2 linked regions of the Nodosilinea sp. E11 genome follow. The protein of the gene in region 1 binds, or shares a complex with, the protein of each later gene. Links are inferred from orthologs where the notes say so. Each region holds a gene or a part of one and is shown in the gene's direction. Other genes may lie near its edges. The genes, in order: secA and secY.

What was found.
Region 2: the proteins of secA (region 1) and secY are in contact, whole or in part, in a crystal structure (PDB 3DIN), measured with the Thermotoga maritima proteins. The link is inferred for Nodosilinea sp. E11 from one-to-one orthologs. Residues at the interface, in WP_004082002.1 of Thermotoga maritima: Glu261, Ala262, Arg263, Lys300, Ala301, Arg302, Thr303, Ile304, Ile305, Leu323, Tyr324, Asp325, Pro326, Val329, Ser330, Tyr333, Ile336, Lys340, Phe345, Val349, Glu363, Phe364, Tyr374, Ser375, Gly376, Gly377, Glu393, Ile395, Thr482, Ser483; in WP_004081795.1 of Thermotoga maritima: Glu108, Gly109, Glu110, Glu111, Ala236, Glu237, Arg238, Arg239, Ile240, Thr241, Ile242, Gln243, Tyr244, Ala245, Arg246, Arg247, Val248, Thr249, Gly250, Arg251, Arg252, Val253, Tyr254, Gly256, Ala257, Ser258, Thr259, Tyr260, Leu261, Pro262.

What each region holds. Positions count from the first base shown.
Region 1 is NZ_CP136520.1:1,931,969-1,935,670, reverse strand. Bases 248-3,635 are described here. They hold secA (preprotein translocase subunit SecA), read left to right. Parts: upstream 248-645; coding sequence 646-3,435; downstream 3,436-3,635. Other genes in these bases: psaC (photosystem I iron-sulfur center protein PsaC), read right to left, coding at 3,596-3,635. Outside these bases: speA (biosynthetic arginine decarboxylase), read right to left, coding at 1-22; more of psaC, read right to left, coding at 3,636-3,702. UniProt on the Escherichia coli protein: Required for protein export, interacts with the SecYEG preprotein conducting channel.
Region 2 is NZ_CP136520.1:4,385,773-4,388,973, forward strand. What follows is about bases 315-3,201. They hold secY (preprotein translocase subunit SecY), read left to right. Parts: upstream 315-1,044; coding sequence 1,045-2,358; downstream 2,359-3,201. Other genes in these bases: rpsE (30S ribosomal protein S5), read left to right, coding at 315-451; rplO (50S ribosomal protein L15), read left to right, coding at 488-934; RRF56_RS21795 (adenylate kinase), read left to right, coding at 2,358-2,912; infA (translation initiation factor IF-1), read left to right, coding at 2,970-3,194; RRF56_RS21805 (DUF1611 domain-containing protein), read right to left, coding at 3,199-3,201. In the rest of the region: more of rpsE, read left to right, coding at 1-314. UniProt on the Escherichia coli protein: The central subunit of the protein translocation channel SecYEG. Consists of two halves formed by TMs 1-5 and 6-10.

The sequences.
Region 1 (3,702 bases):
CGGTCTCGGCAGATTGCAACATATTTTCTAGGGTGGCCCGGTGCAGGCGAGGGGAAGACGGCGACGGAGGCTGGGCCATATTCATAGATGGGGGAGGCTCGCTGGATAAATGCATAGGTCAGCGGCCAGGAAGTCTGCCGCAATAGGCGCGACCCAAATTGTAACAAAATGGTTATACCGAATACCGGGCTAGGTGGGTAAAGATGACGTTGCAGAATCACAACAACGTTTTGGTACATTGCGGCGCGAATGCACTTACAGGAGTGAGGCGATCGCAGAATTCGTAGGGTGCATTCGCGGCTCAACGTCCTTTGCCCATGACCAAGCCATCCCCATGGCCGCAATGCACCGCTCTCGGTTGGCAAATTCTCAGGTCTGAATTTGGTGCATTGCGGCGCGAATGCACCCTAAGGGGCTGCTGTGGGGTATTGCAATCTCTGGGCGCGATCGCTCCCTTCGTCAGCGGTGACCTCAGCACCCAGCAAACCCGCTCAGCAAGCCAGGTGATAGGATAGAAAAGCACTTTTGATCGCTTCCTAAAGCAACCTTGACCCGGCCCAGGTGTGGAGATCGCCCCTTGCCGAGCGGTCTCCCGTTACGATTGACTAAGTGCAACACCCTACGCTGACCTAGCTGCCTGAATTCATGCTGAAGAACCTCCTCGGTGATCCCAACGCGCGCAAGCTCAAGAAGTACCGTCCCGACGTGGTCGAGATTAACCTGCTGGAGGAAGAGATTCAGCAGCTCTCCGATGAGGCCCTGACAGCCAAAACCGGGGAGTTTAAGCAACGCATTGAAAAGGGTGAATCGCTTGATGATCTGCTGCCCGAAGCCTTTGCCGTGGTGCGCGAAGCCTCGAAGCGGGTGCTGGGCATGCGCCACTTCGACGTACAGCTAATCGGCGGCATGGTGCTCCACGATGGCCAGATCGCCGAGATGAAAACCGGGGAAGGCAAAACCCTGGTAGCCACCCTGCCCTCCTACCTCAACGCGCTCTCCGGCAAAGGTGCCCACGTAGTCACCGTCAACGACTACCTGGCCCGCCGCGACGCCGAGTGGATGGGGCAAATTCACCGCTTTCTAGGTCTCAGCGTCGGTCTGATTCAGCAGGGCATGTCGCCCGCCGAGCGTCGCCACAACTACGGCTGCGATATCACCTACGGCACCAACAGCGAGTTTGGCTTTGACTACCTGCGCGACAATATGGCCACGGCCATGGAAGATGTGGTGCAGCGCCCCTTCAACTACTGCGTGATCGACGAGGTCGATTCTATTCTGGTAGACGAAGCCCGCACGCCGCTAATTATCTCAGGCCAGGTCGAGCGCCCCAGCGAAAAATACACCCGCGCCAGCGAAGTTGCCCGCGAGCTCAATGCCGACGACCATTATGAAGTCGACGAAAAGGCTCGCAACGTGCTGCTCACCGACGAAGGCTTTATCCGGGCTGAAGAGGTGCTGGGGGTGCAAGATCTCTTCGACCCCAAAGACCCCTGGGCCCACTACATTTTCAACGCCATTAAGGCCAAAGAACTGTTTACCAAAGACGTCAACTACATCGTCCGCAACGACGAAATTGTGATTGTTGACGAGTTTACCGGGCGGGTGATGCCCGGCCGCCGCTGGAGCGACGGTCTGCACCAGGCGATCGAAGCCAAAGAGCATGTCGAGATCCAGCCTGAAACCCAGACCCTGGCCAGCATTACCTACCAAAACTTCTTCTTGCTCTACCCCAAGCTGTCGGGCATGACCGGCACCGCCAAGACCGAAGAAGCTGAGTTTGAGCGCATCTACAAGCTCGAAGTTACGATCATTCCCACCAACCGCCCCGCCGCCCGCCGCGACCTGTCGGACGTGGTCTACAAAAACGAAGAGGCCAAGTGGAAGGCCGTCGCCGAAGAGTGCGCCGAGATGCACGAAGCCGGTCGCCCTGTTCTCGTCGGCACCACCAGCGTCGAAAAATCGGAGGTGCTGTCGGCGCTGCTAAGTGAGCGGGGTGTGCCCCACAACCTGCTCAACGCCAAACCCGAGAACGTAGAGCGAGAATCTGAGATTGTCGCCCAGGCCGGGCGCAGCGGCTCCGTTACCATTGCCACCAACATGGCCGGGCGCGGTACCGACATTATTCTGGGGGGTAACGCCGACTATATGGCCCGCCTCAAGGTGCGCGAATACCTCATGCCCCGCATTGTCAAACCTGAAGACGAAGACGAGTTTGCGGTCACCGCCGTGCCGGGCACCAAGGGCCGTGCCCCCGCCCAGGGCTTTGGCGGCACCAAAAAGGTCAAAACCTGGAAAGCCTCCCCAGACATTTTCCCGATTGAGCTATCGCCGGTTGCCATTGATGAGCTAAAAGCCACCGTAGACTTTGCTGTGACCACCTACGGAGAGCGCAGCCTGCCCGAGCTTCAGGCCGAAGACAAGCTGGCCGTCGCCGCCGAGAAAGCCCCCACCGATGACCCGGTGATTCAAAAGCTGCGCGATGTTTACAACCGCATTCGTCAGGAGTACGAAGCTTTCACTAGCGCCGAGCACGACAAAGTAATCCAGCGCGGTGGACTGCACGTGATTGGCACCGAGCGCCACGAGTCGCGCCGCATCGACAACCAGCTGCGGGGTAGAGCGGGCCGCCAAGGCGACCCCGGCTCGACTAAGTTTTTCTTGAGCCTGCAAGACAACTTGCTGCGCATCTTTGGCGGCGATCGCGTTGCCGGTCTGATGAATGCCTTCCGGGTCGAAGAAGATATGCCGATCGAGTCGGGCATGCTGACGCGATCGCTGGAAGGAGCTCAAAAGAAAGTCGAGACCTATTACTACGACATCCGTAAGCAGGTGTTTGAGTACGACGAGGTAATGAACAACCAGCGCCGCGCCATCTACGCCGAGCGCCGTCGGGTGCTTGAAGGCGACGAACTCAAAGAAATGGTGATCGGCTACGCCGAGCAAACCATGGATGACATTGTCACCGCCTACATCAACCCCGAACTTCCCCCGGAAGAGTGGAAGCTGCCGGAGATGGTCGATAAGATCAAAGAGTTCGTCTACCTGCTGGCCGACCTCACCCCCGAGCAGCTCGAAGACCTCTCTGTGGGCGAAATCAAGACCTTTCTCCACGAGCAGGCCCGGATTGCCTACGACATCAAAGAAGCCCAGGTTAGCCAAATCAAGCCGGGGCTAATGCGTGAGGCCGAGCGATTCTTCATTCTTCAGCAGATCGACAGTCTGTGGCGCGACCACCTGCAACAGATGGATGCCCTGCGCGAAACCGTGGGTCTGCGCGGCTACGGCCAGAAAGATCCGCTAATCGAGTACAAGAGCGAGGGCTACGAAGTCTTTCTCGACATGATGACCGGCATTCGCCGTAACGTGGTTTATACCCTGTTCCAGTTTCAGCCCCAGCCACAGACCCAGGTGAAGGCATCCCAGGAGGTGGGGTAGGGGGGTAGGTAAGTCCTATTCCCAAGGTTTCAGGTTCACGGCCAGCCGTGAACCTGAAACCCTACTGATCTGTCTATAGCCCCAATAGAAAACCCCTGGGGGAGTTAGTCCCAGGGGCTGAGCTTGATGACGATAACTATATCGATGCAGCGGGGTTGCCCTAGTAGGCCAGACCCATGCTGCGGGTGGTTTCGGCACCCAGGTAAACCCGAATGCTGAGGAAGTCGGTGGGGCAGGCGGTTTCACAACGCTTGCAGCCCACGCAGT
Region 2 (3,201 bases), 2.5 Mb from region 1 along the record:
CCGTCGCGTGACCAAAGTGGTGAAGGGAGGTAAGAAATTAAGCTTCCGTGCCATTGTGGTTGTTGGCAATGAAAAAGGCCAGGTCGGGGTTGGGGTTGGCAAAGCGGGAGACGTGATTGGCGCTGTTAAGAAGGGCGTAGCCGACGGCAAAAAGCATTTAGTCGATGTGCCATTGACTCGCTCTGCTTCCATACCCCATCCCTCTAACGGTATTGGTGGTGGTGCCAAGGTATTTATGCGTCCGGCTGCTCCTGGTACTGGGGTAATTGCTGGTGGCGCGGTGCGAACCGTGCTGGAACTAGCGGGCGTGCGGAACGTGTTAGCCAAGCAACTTGGTTCTAACAATCCTCTCAACAATGCTCGGGCTGCTGCAGATGCTTTGGCCTCTTTGCGCACCTTTGCTGATGTTGCAGAAGAGCGGGATATCCCGGTTGAGCAACTGTACGTTTAAGTCATTTCGGTATCGCTGTTTTTATTTTCCTCAGCCATGAGAATCAACGACGCACAACCACAAGCAGGCTCTAAACGCCGCCGTCGCCGCGTTGGTCGCGGCATTTCTGCTGGCCAGGGTGCTAGCTGCGGTTTCGGTATGCGGGGCCAAAAATCTCGTTCAGGTAGCGGCACTCGACCGGGTTTTGAAGGCGGTCAAATGCCTCTTTACCGGCGCATTCCTAAACTCAAGCACTTTCCTTTGGTCAATCAGAAGGAATACACCATTATCAATGTCAAGGGTCTAGCCGATTTGGCTGCAGGTACCGAAGTATCCCTTGAATCGTTATTAGCAGCTGGCATTTTGACCACCAATGATGGTCCTTTGAAAGTGCTAGGAGACGGCGAGGTGAGCGTTGCTCTTACCGTCAAAGCCGCTGCCTTCACCCAGTCGGCCAAGGACAAAATTGAGCAGGCTGGTGGCACCTGGGAAGTGGTCGCCTAGCGAGATGACTCACCCATCCCTTAGACTAGAGGGGTGGGCGGTATCCATACATTCTATGGCTGCTAACTGTCATCCATGTATTGCTAAACGTAGGGCTGAGGTATTGTTGCATGGTCGTAAGTCGGGGTAAAAATCCCAGCGCACAGGAAACATTCATGCAGATGGCTCAGGCCGCTGGCCTGCGGAGTCGTCTACTGGTGACTCTGGGCTTGCTGGTGTTAGTTAGGCTGGGAATTTTTATTCCGGTGCCAGGGATTGATCGTCAAGCTTTCGCTGCGTCAATTCAGTCGGGGAGCCTGGCGGGCTTTGTGGGCTTTTTAGATATCTTTGTGGGCGGCGGTCTGTCGGCCCTGGGTATCTTTGCTTTAGGGATTCTGCCCTTCATTAACGCCTCAATTATTATGCAGCTGCTGACGGCAGCCCTACCTCAACTGGAGGATTTGCAGAAGAACGAAGGGGAAGCGGGTCGGCGTAAGATTTCTCAAATTACTCGCTACGTAGCTTTAGGCTGGGCAATTTTACAGAGCACTTTGCTAGCCTCTTTTCTGCTTTACCAGTTCGCGCAAGTGCCTGGCCCAGCCTTTGTAGCCCAGACGGTGATTGCTCTGACCACAGGTTCAATGTTTGTGATGTGGGTAGGCGAGTTAATCACCGAACGTGGCATTGGGAACGGTGCTTCGCTGCTGATTTTCTTGAACATTGTCTCAACCCTGCCTCGTTCGTTGGGGCAAACCATTGAGCTGGCTCAGAGTGGCGATCGCGGCCTGGTGGGCGGTGTAATCATCTTGATGCTGGCCTTTTTGGCGATGATTGTGGGCATTGTCTTTGTGCAGGAAGGAACTCGGCGAATCCCGATTATTTCTGCCCGTCGTCAGGTAGGCCGCAAGCTATATCTTGAACAGAGTAATTACCTGCCTTTGCGCCTCAACCAAGGCGGAGTAATGCCGATTATTTTTGCTTCGGCAGTGTTGGTGTTACCCATTTCATTGACTCAGTACATTACCAATCCTGGGTTTAGTCAGTTTGTGAATAACTATCTGAACCCAACTTCTTTGTTCTACGTTTCCCTGTACCTCGTACTCATTCTTTTCTTTAGTTATTTCTACTCGTCTTTGGTAATGAATCCAGACGATGTGTCCCGTAACTTGAAGAAAATGGGAGCTAGTATTCCGGGTATTCGTCCTGGTAAGGCAACAACGGAGTACATCAGCCGGATTTTGAACCGCTTGACCTTCCTTGGGGCTGTTTTCTTGGGTATGGTAGCGGTCGTGCCTAGCGCAGTTGAAAGTTTGACCCGAGTCCAAACGTTTCGAGGATTTGGGGCAACATCTCTGTTAATTCTGGTCGGTGTGGCTATTGATACGGCCAAGCAAATTCAGACCTATGTGATTTCCCAGCGCTACGAAGGGATGGTGAAGCAGTAGTGACTCGATTAATCTTTTTAGGCCCACCTGGAGCAGGCAAGGGCACTCAGGCTGCGCTTTTAGCCAAAGATTGTGAGGTACCTCACATCTCTACCGGAGATATTCTGCGTTCAGCAGTGGCGGCTGGTAGTGAACTGGGTCAGAAGGCCGATCAGTATATGAGCGCTGGGGAGCTGGTGCCCGATGACTTGATCTTGGATTTGATTCAGGAGCGTCTGGGTCAGGACGATGCCCAGAAGGGTTGGCTTCTGGATGGGTTTCCTCGCAATGTGCCTCAGGCAGAGTTCTTGCAGAAGCTGCTCGATCAAATCAGTCAACCGGTTGATTTTGTCGTCAACCTTGATGTCGAGGACGATGTGATTGTGGCCCGCCTGCTCCAGCGGGGTCGTCAAGATGACGAGGAGTCGGTGATTCTCAACCGACTTGAAGTTTATCGTGAGCAAACAGAGCCGCTGATTGATTACTACCGCAGCCGCCAACAGCTAGTTTCGGTAGAGGGTAACCAGACGATGGACGCGGTGTATAGCGATCTAAAGCGTTTGGTAGTGGAGTAGCGGCTGAGGTTATGCTAAAGTTCAGCCTGTTAATTGTGTACTGAGGGAGAGTTCAGCTTGTCTAAGCAAGACCTAATTGAAATGGAGGGCACCATTACTGAATCGTTGCCGAACGCTATGTTTCGAGTCGATTTGGACAATGGGTTCAATGTGCTCGCCCACATTTCTGGAAAAATTCGTCGTAATTACATCAAGATTTTGCCGGGCGATCGCGTCAAGGTAGAGCTTACTCCCTACGATTTGACCAAGGGGCGCATTACCTATCGTCTCCGTAAGAAGTAGCTGCCTA